2 regions of the Arthrobacter sp. GCM10027362 genome follow, and region 1 is predicted to be linked to the other one. Evidence: riboswitches for the same ligand, from Rfam matches in the RefSeq annotation. Region 1 holds a riboswitch; the other holds the start of a gene.
What was found. A riboswitch is a leader RNA that binds a small molecule or an ion and turns the genes downstream of it on or off. The one in region 1 is predicted to bind cyclic di-AMP.
Positions count from the first base shown of each region.

Region 2: another riboswitch for cyclic di-AMP. It lies ahead of ACFQ36_RS07650 (M23 family metallopeptidase); the one in region 1 lies ahead of ACFQ36_RS18750 (M23 family metallopeptidase).

Region 1 is NZ_JBHTML010000183.1:10-6,633, reverse strand. Features, by position in the region: gene ACFQ36_RS18770 (cold-shock protein) at 192-575, shown strand; gene ACFQ36_RS18765 (DUF3027 domain-containing protein) at 593-1,150, shown strand; gene serC (phosphoserine transaminase) at 1,313-2,446, opposite strand; gene ACFQ36_RS18755 (metal-dependent transcriptional regulator) at 2,715-3,410, shown strand; cyclic di-AMP (ydaO/yuaA leader) riboswitch at 3,563-3,793, shown strand; gene ACFQ36_RS18750 (M23 family metallopeptidase) at 3,954-4,556, shown strand; cyclic di-AMP (ydaO/yuaA leader) riboswitch at 4,693-4,862, shown strand; gene ACFQ36_RS18745 (C40 family peptidase) at 4,868-5,653, shown strand; gene ACFQ36_RS18740 (HNH endonuclease) at 5,914-6,414, shown strand; partial or broken gene ACFQ36_RS18735 (molybdenum cofactor guanylyltransferase) at 6,411-6,624, shown strand, end outside.
Region 2 is NZ_JBHTML010000034.1:8,215-15,864, reverse strand. Features, by position in the region: gene ACFQ36_RS07665 (TM0106 family RecB-like putative nuclease) at 1-336, shown strand, start outside; gene ACFQ36_RS07660 (pyridoxamine 5'-phosphate oxidase family protein) at 401-826, shown strand; gene ACFQ36_RS07655 (FMN reductase) at 859-1,530, opposite strand; cyclic di-AMP (ydaO/yuaA leader) riboswitch at 2,696-2,896, shown strand; gene ACFQ36_RS07650 (M23 family metallopeptidase) at 2,958-3,578, shown strand; partial or broken gene ACFQ36_RS07645 (alcohol dehydrogenase catalytic domain-containing protein) at 3,731-4,024, shown strand; gene ACFQ36_RS07640 (hypothetical protein) at 4,114-4,464, opposite strand; gene ACFQ36_RS07635 (very short patch repair endonuclease) at 4,592-5,059, shown strand; gene ACFQ36_RS07630 (HAD family hydrolase) at 5,087-5,776, shown strand; gene ACFQ36_RS07625 (DUF4190 domain-containing protein) at 5,810-6,529, opposite strand; gene ACFQ36_RS07620 (thiamine pyrophosphate-binding protein) at 6,640-7,650, opposite strand, start outside.

The DNA.
Region 1 (6,624 bases):
CGGGCGGGACAGGCTAATCTAGATAAGGACTTCCCCGCCGGGGCGCACCCGCGCTGCCGGCAGCCCTCGGCTGCCTCGGGAGCGGATGGGTGAAGCGCCGGCGGAATCGGACGGGCCCGGGAACCGGCGTACAGAACGTGAAGGCATGCAGGACTTGGGAACTGCAGAAACTGTAGAACGAGGTAATAGAAGTGCCTATCGGCAAGGTTAAGTGGTTCGACGCGGACAAGGGTTTCGGTTTCCTGGCGACGGATGACGGGCAGGAGGTGTTCCTGCATGCGTCCGCGCTGCCTGCGGGCGTCAAGGAAGTCAAGTCGGGAACGCGGATGGAATTCGGCATCGCCACCGGCAAGCGCGGCGCGCAGGCGCTGTCGGTCCGGATCCTCGAGGCGGCACCATCCATTGTCCGGGCTACCCGCAAGCCGGCCGAGGACATGGCCGTGATTGTCGAGGACCTCATCAAGCTCCTGGACGGCATTTCCAACGGGCTGCGCAAGGGCCGTTACCCGGACAAGTCCCACGCCACCAAGGTGGCCGCGGTGCTGCGCCGGGTGGCCGACGACCTCGACGCCTAGGCCCGGGAAGGGAATCAATGGCTGAGAATCTCATCGAACCGGAAGCCGGCACAGCGGCGGCTGCGCCGCGGCGCCCGGCCGGCCGCCGGATACCCAAGCTGGATGCGGTGCTGGCGGCGGCCGTGGACAGCGCCCGCGCGGGCGTGCTCACCATTGCCCCCGCCGAACAGGTCGGCGCCCACGTGTCCGCCTCAGCGGAGGGGGAGCGGCTGGTGCTGCATCGTTTCGAAGCCAAGCTGGCCGGTTACCGGGGGTGGCACTGGTATGCCACCGTGGCCCGGGTGCCGCGCGGGAAGGCGGCCACCGTCTGCGAGGTGGGCCTGCTGCCGTCCGAAGACTCCCTGCTCGCACCGGAGTGGGTGCCGTGGGCGGACCGGATCCGGCCCGAGGACGTGCCTGAGCCGGAGGCTGGGCCCGAAACGGAGGCTGCGGCCGCCGAAGCGGGTGCCGGACAGCAGTCCGCCGATGCCCCCGCCGGGGCCGGCGGCGACGGCTCCGGCACGGACACCGGGGCGGCCGGGCTCCGGGACGAGTCCGCGGAGGACACGGGCGACACGGGCGAGGCTTCGTCCTAGCAGGCCACGATTCGGCCGGCTGCCTCCGGCCTGAACGCCAAGACCTTAACGCAGGGGCTCCGGTCCGGCACGAAGCCGGACCGGAGCCCCTGCGGTTTCTGCCCCTGCCATTTATGCACCGGGCGGGCCCTCGGCCTGATCCTTTGCGGGAGTGCCCGGCCCTTAGCCGTGGAGCTGGCTGAGCACGTAGTCGATGCAGGCCAGCAGGGCGCTGACATCGTCCGGCTCGATGGCCACGAAGGTCGCGATGCGCAGCTGGTTGCGGCCGAGCTTGCGGTACGGCTCCACGTCCACGACGCCGTTGGCCCGCAGCGCCTTGGCCACCGCGGCGGCGTCCACCGACTCGTCGAAATCGATCGTGGCGATGACATTGGAGCGGTGTTCCGGGTTGGCCACGTACGGGCTGGCCACCGGGGACGCCTCGGCCCAGCTGTAGACCCGGCCGGCGGAGTCCGCGGTCCGCTTGGCGGCGAACTCCAGGCCGCCGTTGGCATTGAGCCATTCGATCTGGTTGTTCAGGGTGACCAGGGTGGCCAGCGCCGGCGTGTTGTAGGTCTGGTTCTTCAGCGAGTTGTCGATCGCCGTCTGCAGGTTCAGGAAGTCCGGGATCCACCGGTCCGTCGCCCCGATCGTGGCGGCGCGCTCCAGTGCGGCCGGGGAGAACATGCCCAGCCACAGGCCGCCGTCGGAGGCGAAGTTCTTCTGCGGGGCGAAGTAGTAGACATCGGACTCGGCCAGGTCCACGTCCAGGCCGCCGGCGGCGGAGGTCGCGTCGATCAGCAGCAGCGCGCCGTCGTCGGCCCCGTCCACGCGCCTGACCGGAGCGGCCACGCCGGTGGAGGTCTCGTTCTGGGCCCAGGCGTAGACATCGACGCCGGCCTCGGCCTGCGGCTCGGGCCTGCTGCCGGTTTCCGACTCAATAATGGTGGACTGATCCAGGAACGGGGCGTTGTTGGTGGCCTTGGCGAACTTGGAGCTGAACTCGCCGAAGGACAGGTGCTGGGCCTTGCGCTCGACCAGTCCGAAGGTGGCCACGTCCCAGAAGGCGGTGGAACCGCCGACGCCGAGGATGACCTCGTAGCCCCCGGGCGCCTTGAAGAACTCCTTCAGCCCCTCGCGCACGCTGCCGACGAGGTTCTTCACCGGCGCCTGCCGGTGGGAGGTGCCCAGCAGGTTCTTGCCCGCGGCGACCAGGGCGTCGATCTGCTCCGGGCGGACCTTGGACGGGCCGGCACCGAAGCGCCCGTCCTCGGGCAGCAGGTCGGCGGGGATGCGAATGGACTGGGGCTCGCTCATGAGTAACTCTTCCTAGCAGGGGGCACTGCTGGCTCGTCGGATCGCTGCGGTGGTTCGCCGCACTGATCCGCGGTCGAACCACCGTTAATTCTGCCTCAGTTGCCGGCGGGGCCGTTAGCCGGTGACCTGAGGGGGCTCCGCTCCGTTTGCATCGTGCCGGCACCGCGTTTGTGCTGTGCTCGGGCGCAGCGGTTAGGCTTGGGACGGGGAATGTGCCGCCCTGGCAAGAACCAAGGAGGCCCTGGCAAAACCAAGGAGTAAGGATTCCGTGACCGATCTCATCGACACCACCGAGATGTACCTGCGTACCATCCTCGAGTTGGAAGAGGAGAACATCGTCGCGCTGCGGGCCCGGATTGCCGAGCGCCTGCGCCACTCCGGTCCCACCGTCTCCCAGACGATCGGCCGGATGGAACGCGACGGGCTCGTGGTGGTCACCGGGGACCGGCACTTGGAATTGACCGAACAGGGCCGCCAGCGGGCCACCGAAGTGATGCGAAAGCACCGGCTGGCCGAGCGGCTGCTCTCCGATGTGATCGGGCTGGACTGGGCCTACGTGCACGATGAAGCGTGCCGCTGGGAGCATGTCATGAGCGAGCGGGTCGAACAGCGGCTTTACGAACTGCTGGGCAAACCCGAGGTCTCCCCGTACGGGAATCCGATTCCCGGGCTGGAAGCCTTGGGCGGGCAGCCGGCGGCCGTCTTCGGGGAAGGTGTGGTTAATCTCACCGAGGCCATGAAGCATTACACGCCGGGACAGCAGGTGGTCATTGCCCGGCTGGCCGAGCCGATCCAGGTGGACCCCGAACTGCTGCAGCAGCTCGAAGAGGGCGGGTTGAAGCCCGGGGCCGAACTGGCGCTCGAGGCGGTGGGGGAGTACATTTCCGTGCGCGTGCCGGGCGTCGAGGGCGCGCTGGAGCTGCCGCCCGAGGTGGCCGCCCACATCTTCGTTACCCTCGGCTAGGCCTTCCGACACGCCGCGGGACGGCCTGGCCGGGTCCGGGAGCCGCGGGATTGCGCGGCCGGAGCCCTGAAACGAATCTTTTACATAACGGGATTATTACTGCCTTCCACCTTGCCCCTATAGTTGGTTGCGGCGCCGAGACATTGGCGTTACCTGTTCCGCAGCCGAACCCTGCCAGCGGAACGACAGGTTCCGCGGTGGCAGGGGCGGAGGACCCACATACGGCAGCCGGCCGAAGCCCGGCTGCCTCGGGGTGAAGCCGCGCCGATACGACACCGGTCCTACGGAGATCCTCTCCGGGGCCGATGACGCATGGGCGCAGCCGGGTTTTTCTTCTGACCCGAATCCGACAGCTAACTTCGCAGGCGCACAGGAGAGGGAAGACTTTTGTCAGAACACAAAGCCTCGGGGCGCCGTCGTTCGGCCGCCCCGGCAGCTAAGGCGCGGCCGCGTACGGGACAGGCGGGGCGCCGTCGTGCAGCCGAGCCGGCCCGTTCCCCGTTGGCAATGGCCGCCCGGGAGCTGGGCCACAAGGCGGCCCTGGTGGCAGCCGTCTCCGGCATGGCGCTGACCGTGGCCCTGCCCACGACGGCGGGCGCCTCCGGTGTCCCGGGATCCTCGTCCCCGGCGGTCACCGCCGCGGCGGAGGTCAAGGTGGACTACCAGCGTTCCGGACTTTCCAGCGATATCGACGCGGACGCCAAACTCGAGCAGATCATGGTGGCTTCCGGCGGCGAGGTCGAGGCGACCAGCAGCAAGGGCACGCTGGCCCAGCCCATGGATGCCATGAAAATGACCTCCCCCTTCGGCATGCGAATCAATCCGGTCACCGGCGCTGCCGGCGAGATGCATACCGGCCAGGACTATGGGGTGCCCTGCGGCACGCCCGTGCATGCCGCCGCCGGTGGAACGATTAAATCCGCCGGCTGGGTCGACATGTACGGCAACCGCGTGGTGATCGACCACGGCAACGGCCTGGAGACCACCTACAACCATCTGACGAGCATCAGCACCCGGCAGGGCGCCAAGGTCTCCCGCGGGGACCTGATTGCCGAAAGCGGCACCACCGGCAATTCGACCGGCTGCCACCTGCATTTCGAGGTCGTCGTCGACGGCAAGATGGTCGACCCCAAGTCCTGGCTGTGACCTTCGTTACCAAAGACACGCCGATCCGTGATCGGAATGTGACTTGCTGGAAGAAATCGTATACCGTCTAACTCGTGCCAGGCCGAGATGGGCCTGGCACCTTCGGGTGGATTGCCGAGCTCTGCCGCCATCCGAAGTCCGTTCGCAACCAACGCACGGCAGAGGCGGGGGACCCACTTAGCGGGCTTCCCGGAAGCCCTAGGGGTTAAGTCGCCAGGACCTTCGGTTTATTGCGAAGGCGTCCGGCGGCCGGGTGACTCCCATCCGAACCCGACAGCTCACCTCGTAGGCATGGGGAGAGGTAATCAGCCGTGTCCAAGAGCACCACCGCGGGCCGCCATCGGGCGGCTCCTGTCCACACCAACCCGCTGGAGACAATGTCCAAGGCTGTCTCCTCCAGCGCCGGATCCGTTGGCCGCCAGGCCGCCGTCATTGCCGCCGCTACCGGGCTGGTCCTGACCGTCGGTGCTCCCGCACAGGCCGGCGGCGAGCATAAGGCCGTGCAGGCCGGATCCTCCGCCCCCACCCGGATCCAGGTCGAGACCGTCAAGGCCTCCAACGTCAAGCTCAAGTTCGAGCGCGCGGGCGTGACCTCCACCCCTGCCCCCGAGCCTGTTGTCGAGGTCGCAGCCGAGACCACTGTTGATGCCACTGTTGATGCCAATGTTGGCGCGACCGAACAGGCCGCCCAGCCCGAGGCCGGCGTCGGGTCAAACGTTCAGGCAGCGTCGGTGGAGAAGCCGGCCGCCAAGGCCGAGGCTGCCGCCAGCGGTCTGGGTGCCTCCCTCGTGGCCGCGGCCTACGGCCAGATCGGCGTCTCCCAGGACTGCACCGCCATGGTCGAGAACGCCCTGCGCCAGGTCGGCATTTCCGTCGGCGACCTGGCCCCCGCGCAGTTCTTCGCCTACGGCACCCAGGTTTCCACCCCGCAGCCGGGCGACCTGATCTACTATGACGACGCCGGCGCGGGTGTTCCCCACATCGCCATCTACGTGGGCAACGGCCAGGCCGTCCACGGCGGCTGGACCGGCTACACCACCGTGCTGGCCGACGCCTACATCGGTTCCGGCCCGGTCTTCATCCGGCCGTCCCGCTAAATCCGTCCGCAAGGACCCGCTGCCTCGGAAGGGGCGGCGGGTCCTTGTCCGTTTTCGGACCCGCCTCCGCCCGTCGCACCTCTATTAATGGACCCCGTTCATGCCCGTTAATAGAGGTGCGACACATTTGCCTGTGGGAATGAAATGTTGGCGCCGCGGGCATGGGTGGATTTACTCTGGCTCTGTCAGTTCGAACAGCCACGGCCGGGACGTGCGATCCACGCAGGCCCCGGGCCTGGGCAGACGAAGAGGAATGTGCGATGCGCACACTCGTTCTGAACGCTGGATATGAACCGCTGGCGGTGGTCACCTTCCGCCGGGCGCTGCTGCTCGTGCTCGCCGGCAAGGCAAGCGTCATTGCAGAGGACGGGGACCCCGTCATCGGACCGAACGACATCCTGGGCAGGCCCTCGGTGATCCTGCTCAACCGCTACATCAAGGTCCCGTACCGGCAGGACACCACCGTCACCCGCCGGGGCGTGCTGCGCCGGGACAACCATGTCTGCGCCTACTGCGGCAAGACCGCCAGCACCGTGGACCATGTGCGCCCGCGGTCCCGCGGCGGCGAGGACAGCTGGGAGAACCTGGTCGCCTGCTGCCTGCGCTGCAACAATGCCAAGGGGGACCGCACGCTGGCGCAGATGGGCTGGCAGCTCCGTTTCACGCCCAAGCCCCCGCGCGGGGCGCACTGGCGCATCCGCGAGTTGGAACGCCCGGCCCCCGCCTGGAGCGAATTCCTTGACAGCGGCTCCGCGGCATGAACGGGTCCCCGGCCGGGCAGGCCGGCGTTGCCGGATCCCATGACGCCGTGGTGCTCGCGGGCGGGCGGTCCTCCCGGCTCGGTGGGGTGCCCAAGGCGCTGCTGGAGTTCGAGGGCAGGACACTGCTGCGCCGCACGCTCGACGCCTTGTCCGGGGCACGGCGGATCGCCGTCGTCGGCCCGCCGGAACTCGCGGCCGTGCTGGCCGGGG
Region 2 (7,650 bases), on a different contig from region 1:
ATCGGCGAGGAGGCCGTGGACGCGCTGCTGGACGGGGGGATCCTGGTGGACCTCTACGACACGGTCCGGCGCAGCCTGCTGATCTCGGAGAGCTCCTACAGCATCAAGAAGCTCGAGCCGCTGTACATGGGCACGAGCCTGCGGACCGGGGACGTGACCGACGCCGGCGCCTCCGTGGTTGCCTATGCCCGGTACTGCCAGGCGCGGGACGCGGGCCGTTTGGACGAGGCAGCCCGGATCCTCGCCGGCATCAGCGACTACAACGAGTATGACTGCCGCTCCACCCGCGAACTGCGCAACTGGCTGCTCCGGCTGGCCGCGCGGCCGGCCGGATGATGTTGCGGGAACCTTTGGCAACGGCGGCTCCCCATTTTTCTACGAATTGTAGAAAAATGGTTCCATGATGTTCAACCATGATGACCCAATCCTTGAGCTCACGGACGAACAGTCCTGGAAGCTGCTGGCGAATACCAAACATGGCCGCATCGTCCTGTCCGCAGCCGGCGAAACGGACATCTTCCCAATCAACTACCTCGTGCACGACGGGGTGCTGCTGATGCGCAGCGCGCCCGGCACCAAGCTGGCCGAGGTAACCATCAATGACAAGGTTGTCTTCGAGACGGACGGCATCACCAGCGACGAGGCCTGGAGCGTGGTCGTCAAGGGCACCGCCCGCGTGCTGCAGTCCGGCGAGGAGATCGCCAGGGCGGAATCGTTCGGACTCAAGACCTGGGTCCCGACGCTGAAGGACTTCTATATCGAGGTGAAGCCGGAGCGGATCAGCGGCCGGCACTTCAACCTCGGCGAGCAGCCCGAGCGCATGTAGCCCCGGCGGCACGGCAGGGCCCGCCGGCTCCGCTAATGCCCGACCTGCGCCAGGATCTCCTCGAAGCTCAGCGACTCAATACCCCCGCGCCCCTGCTCGACGGCCGGAGCCTGTTCGACCAGGGCAACAAGTTCGCCGGCGGCGCGGTCCGACCGCCCCACCAAGGCGGTGCCGCCGTCTCCGGCACCCCAGTCCTCCGGAGCCGCGAACACCACTGTCTGCACGGTCCGTGCCCGCAGGTAGCTGAACAGCGGCCGGATGGCGTAGTCCAAGGCCAGCGAATGCCTGGCCGATCCGCCCGTGGCACCGAGCAGCACGGGCTTGCCGGCCAGGGACTCCTTGCCGATGACATCAAAAAAAGACTTGAACAGCCCGCTGTAGGAGGCACTGAAGACCGGCGTGACGGCAATCAGCGCGTCGGCGGCGGTCACGGCGTCGATCATCTCCTGCAGCCTCGGGGCGGCATAGCCGGTGACCATGTTGTTGGCAATGTCCACCGCATACTCGCGCAGCTCGAAGGTCTGCACCTGCGCCGCAACGCCCGCGGCCTCGAACTTGCCGGCGGCGGACTTGGCCAACTGGTCGGCCAGCAGGCGGCTCGACGAGGGCACGCCCAGGCCTGCGGACAGGACAACGATCTTGCGATCCGACACCATAAACTCCTCAACTGTTCGGCACTCGGCAATTTCCACTGCCAGTTTCATGCAAATGCATCCATACCGGAAAACCTTATCCCCTCCAGGTTTATTCCGAAGCGGACTTATCCACAGGCCCCGCCGGCCCCCTGGCCCGAGCGAAGTGCCGGGGTTTAGCGTGGGTCCTGTCAGCCCGCTTGCACCACCGGCACATTCAGCTCAGGAGCAATCATGGACCCACCCACTCTCACCGATGCCCGCACCATCATTGCCGCCGCACGGTTTGGCAGCATCGACTTTTCCATTAATACGTAACAAGGCCTTCACCTTGCGTGCCTTCGACATCCAGACCAAGGACCTGGGCGCCAATGCCCAACCGGGCAACCAGTCCCACGGCATCCATGCAGCAACCGCGGCCGGATCGTGATCTTCGCCGGCGGCATTCCGATCGGCCGCAACGGCACGGTGGCTGGGACCATCGGCGGCAGCGGCGAGAGGACCAGGCCACCGCGGAAGCCGGCGCCGCGGCACTCTGACACCCGGCAGTCCCGGGCAGCACATGAAGTTGGGGGAAGATTCATGACCGACCTTGGGCGCATCTACCGGTTGCGGCTGGGCCTGCGCTGGCTTGCCGTTCTGGCAGCGACCTGGCTGGGAGCCAGCCTGCTGACGGCAACGGCAACCGGCGGGTCCGGAGCGCCACCATACCCGCCAGCCAATATCGTTCCGCCTGCGCTGCTGCTGGCCGGCCTGGGCCTGGCCACCCTTAGGCAAAACTCGCAGGACAGGCGGCGCAGGGATCCGCGGCGGCACTTCAGCAAGGAACAGTGCCGCGAAGGACTGGACCGCGCCGGCGGCAGCTGCGAACTGGAGGCCGGACGCGGGCGCCGGTGCCCCCGGGCTGCCACGCGCGGCCTCCATTTCCATCCCTGGTCCGGCGGTGGATCCACCACCATGGAAAACTTTGTGGCCGCCTGCAGCCGCTGCAAACGGCTCCGAAAGCCGGGCTTTCCCTCCCCCGGGATGCAGGAGCGGCTCCAGCACCGCCGCCGGGCTTATTTCCCGGCTGGAACGCCGGTGACAGCCGGCGAGCGCAATCCGGTTTCCGGCCGGAGCCCCGCCTGGCTGGCTGGCTGAGCCGGATTAGTGACCAAAGACACCCATTCCAAATTTGTAACGATTCGTGTCGTTTCGGTAAATTTGCTTGCAATGACACCCCATGGCGGGTATCAGCCTGGTCCGTCCGCCGAACCCTGTCAACGTACCAGCCCAAAGAACACACGGACAGGGGTGGAGGAACCACCGTCGGCGTCATTGGCGCCTTGGGGTGAAGCCCGTCAGCGCGGATGCGGCCTGCTCGCCGCCTGCTGACTTGGCCGAGACGAACTCTCTCTCGAATCCGACAGCTAACTTCGCAGGCGTGTAGAGAGGATCCCCCCTTGATCAGGCATTCGTCTGCCCGCGGGCGCCACCGCGCCCACAAGGCTCCTTCGCCGATGAGGCGGTTGGGCAACTTCGCCGGACTGGCCGCAGCCGCGGCCGGCATGATTGCAGCCGCCGCGCTCCCCCCGGCCACGGCCCAGGGGCAGCACCAGGTCTCGGGCCTGCCCGGGGCCCGGGCCGCCGCCATGACCCCGGTTGATGTCAGCGTCCCGGCGGAGCAGAAGCTGGCTTTCGACCGTTCTTCCGTCGCCAGCAAGGCTGCTGCCGCCAAACCGGCCAGCGGCGCCCGCCTGGCGGCACCCGTGAAGAAAATGAACACCAGTTCCGGATTCGGCCATCGGATCAACCCGGTCACGGGCGCTCCCGGTGAATTCCACAACGGCCTGGACTTCGCCCATCCCTGCGGTACGCCGGTCACGGCGGCCAAGGCCGGAAAGGTAGTCGAGGCGTCCTCGAGCCCCTATGGATACGGCAACCGCATTGTGGTCGACCACGGCAGCGGTGTAAAGACCACCTACAACCATCTCCAGGCCATTGGCGTGCGTCAGGGACAGCAGGTGGCCCAGGGCCAGAAGATCGCCGATCTGGGCACCACCGGCAACTCCACCGGCTGCCACCTGCATTTCGAGGTCATGCTCAAGGGCAAGGCAGTCGACCCGAAGGGCTGGCTCTAAGACCTGGCCCGGCGCCCGCCGCGGCGGATCCCCGCATCCCGCCCCAAGGGCGGCCTCTCTGGCCGCGTCATCCGATCCGGGCTAGCGTGAAATGCGCCGCAGTTGGCCGAGCCATCGCCCATGCTCCGCACAGGGCCGGGGAGGATCCGCCCATGAGCGGAAACAGGGCCGTTGCCGACAAGGAACCCGGGACCGGGGAGGCCATCGACACCGGCTACCCGACCTTCGAACTCAGGGACGGCCCCGGAGTCAGCCCCGCCAACGTCGGGCGCAGGGTCCCGCACGGGGCCATCCCGCGGACGGTGGCGACGAACATCTGCGGCTCGGACCGGCACATGGTGCGCGGCCGCACCACCGCCCCGGCGGATTTGGTCCTGGGGCATGAGATCACCGGCGAGGTGGTCGGGACCGGCCCGGACGTGGAGTTCGCCAAGGCCGGCGCCATCCCGCTCGAGGACGCCCCGCGCGGCTACGCCGAGTTCGACGCCGGCGCCGCGGCCAAGTACGTGCTCGAGCCGCACGACTACGTGAGGGCCTAACCGGGATCGGGGTAGGGCGGTTGACGCGTCGGTGCCGCCTCACCGACAATCCGGGCGCCGACGACCTTGCCCCTGAGATCCACCACCTCAAGCGGAGCCGCCTCCGGCTCCGTGGCCGGCCGCCGGCCGCCGAGGACCCGCTCCACCGCCGGACGGATCCGCTGTGCGTAGGCAGCGTTGCATTGCTCCTCGGATTCCCACACGTCGATATAGCGCAGTCCGCCGCTGTCCTTGCGCATGCACAGGTGCAGGATGAGTCCGTCGAAGGGCTCCGTCCCCATGGCTTCCACGACCCGCCGGTAGGTGTCGTCGTCCACGGGCAGGTCCTGGCTGAACGCAAAAACCATCGTTCCCGCCTCCTCCAGCATGATTGGCTTCGGTTCCGGATGGGTACCTTCTACAGAGGACCTGGGGCGGAGGCCTTGTCAAGGCCTGCCTGCCCCGCCCGCGTGGGCTGGCCCATAGACTTGGACCATGGCCGATGTGTTCACGCCCGAGCAGCGCAGCGCGAACATGTCCCGGATCCGTGGCAAGGACACGAAGCCGGAACTGGTGGTGCGCCGGCTGCTGCATGCCCGGGGCTTCCGCTACCGCCTGCATGGCAGTGCCGCAGGCAGCACGCTGCCGGGCAAGCCGGATCTGGTCTTCGCCGGGCGGCGGAAAGTCATTTTTGTCAACGGCTGCTTCTGGCACCTGCACGACTGCAGGGTGGGCCGGCACGGGCCCTCGTCCAACGTGGAGTTTTGGGAGGCAAAGCGCGCCCGGAGCGCGGAACGGGACGCCGCCGCCAATGCCGCGTTGCGGGAGGCGGGCTGGGACGTGCTGACCGTCTGGGAGTGCGAACTGAAGAAAACCTCGGACCTGGCCCCGCTTGAGGAGCGGCTGATCGCCTTCCTGGGCGGGGCGCAGGCTCCGGATGCCCGGATCCCCCAGCCGCGGTAGCGGACCGCCGATCGAAAGGAAGCAGCCATGGAGCAGCAGTCCGACCGCAAGCGCGGCGTCCTCTTCGACGTCGACGGAACGCTGGTGGACTCGAACTACCTGCACACGCTGGCCTGGTGGCAGGCCTTCCGCCGGTGCGGCCATGACATCCCGATGGCCTCCATCCACCGTGCCGTGGGCATGGGCGGCAGGAGGCTGATCGCCCACCTGCTGGGCAATCATCGCAATGCGGAGGATGACGGGCTGCTGGAGGAAACCCATACGGCGGTCTTTTCCACCTTCTGGCCGTCGCTGCGCCCGCTCGACGGCGCCCGGGACCTGATCCGGCGCTGCGCCGAGGCGGGCCTGGGGACCGTCCTGGCCAGTTCGGCCAGGCAGGAAGAGCTGGCGGTGCTGCGCCGCGTGGTCGACGCCGATGCCTGGCTGGCGGCCGCGACCAGTTCCTCCGATGCCAAGCGGAGCAAGCCGGCCCCGGACATCCTCGAGGCCGCGCTGCGGGCCGGCGGCCTGCAGGCCGCCGGCGCGGTCTTCGTCGGCGACGCCGTCTGGGACGTCCTCGCCGCCGCCGAACTCAAGATCCCAACCATCGGCCTGACCTGCGGCGCCACCAGCGAGGCCGAACTGCGGGAGGCCGGCGCCGTCGAAATCTACGCCAGCCCCGCGGCGCTGCTGGACGCATTCGCCGGCAGCAGGCTCGGTGGACTCGCCCGCGCCTGAAAGTGCGCCGACGCGTGCCCGCGGGCGGGCGCGTCAGCGGCGGCCCTGGTCCCCCGGACCAGCCGAAATGCACTCGACGCGCCCGTTGCCGGCATTGCTGGAGATCCGCTGCCCGTCCAGGACGACCTCGCAGCTGGCATGGCCGTCCGGCACGGAAACCGTGACCGCCCCGATCGGCAGGCCGGTGTAGCGGAACTCTTCCTCCCAGTTGCCGCTGACCTGCCGGTCCACGGTCTGGCTGCCGTTGAAGTAGGTGACGGTGGCCGGCGCGCTGGTCGTCACCCGGTACCTGACGGTGTGGTCCCCCATTGTCCGGACCACAAAGTAGGTCAGGAACGCCGTGACCGCCCCGGCGATGAGGATACCCAGCACGCCGAGCACCATGCCGGACACCGCCAGCGACTTCTTCTGCCGCTGCACCAGCGCAACGATGCCGAAGACCAGGGCGAGCAGCCCGAGGATCAGGCTGAGCATGCCGATGACCGGGATCAGGGCGAAAACGACCGCAACGATGCCCAGCACCAGCGCCGTGACGGCCAGGCCGGACTTCGGCCGGGCCTGGTAGCCGTAGTCCGGCGTCGCGTAGCCCGGCGGTCCATAGGCCGGCGGGGCCGGGGGTGTCCCGTAGGGAGCGGAGTGCACCTGGTCCCAAGGCTGCCCGGCACCAGGACCGGTACCGGCGCGGTTGCCCTCCCTGCCGCCGTACGGATCACCGGCCCCGGGATCTTCGGGCCGGGGCGTCTGATCGGACATGGTACCCCCGTTGGGCTAGACGGCCGCATTCAGGCGGCGGGAGCGCCGCCTGAATGCAGTGTAGCGGGTGGAGCGGGCGGCGGAAGGCCCGCAGGCGCCAACCGCGGTCCCTACGGCTGGATGTGCGTGGGGGCGAACATCTTCAGCCGGGCTTCGACCACAACGACGTTCGGCCCGTCAGCCGCGAGTGCCTCGGTCAGTGCCGGGCCCACTTCCGCCGGCTTCACCCGGCGGGCCGGGACACCGAAGGACTCGGCCAGCCGCACGAAGTCCGGCCGCGCCAGGTCGGTGGCGGTGGCCTTGCCGAAGGCCGCCACCATGTATTCGCGCAGGATGCCGTAGCCGCCGTCGTCGACAATCAGCCAGGTGACCGGCAGGTTGTGCTGGCGCACCGTGGCCAGTTCGCTGATCGAGTACATCGCCGAACCGTCGCCGGAGACCGCCAGCACGCGCGCGGGCCGGTCCCGGGCGGCCAGCCCGACGGCGCCGCCGATGGCCCCGGGGAAGCCGAAGCCGAGTCCGCCGGCGCCTTGGGCGGAGTGGAACTGGCCGCCGCGGGCATCCCAGCAGCTCCAGGCCCAGTAGGCGGCGATGGTCATGTCCCAGAAGGTCTGCATGTCGTCGGGCACCGCCTCGCGGATCTCCGCCATGAACCGGCGTTCGGCTGCCAGGTCCTGGCTGTCGAGGCGGGCTTGGATCCTGGCCAGGGTCTCCTTGACCAGCGCCTCCGGAGGCACGCCGTGCCAGTTGGCCGCCGGTGTGCCCGCCGGTGCCGCGTCGAGGGCCGTGTCCAGCGCTGCCAGCGCCTGGCCGGCGTCGGCCCGGATTCCCAGTGCCGGCCGGTTGGCTTCGAGCACCCGCGGCTCGGCGTCGATCTGGATGATCCGCCCGCGCGGCTCCATCGTGAAGTAGTTGCTGGTGACCTCCCCGAGCGAAGAGCCAATCACCAGGAGCACGTCGGCGTCTTCCAGGATCTCGGTGGTGTACCGGTCCTCGATCCAGGACTGCAGGGACAGCTCGTGGTTCCAGGGGAAGGCGCCCTTGCCGCCGGGGGTGCAGACCACCGGGGCGCGCAGCTTTTCGGCCAGCGACAGCAGCTGCGGTTCGGCTTTGCCCCGCCG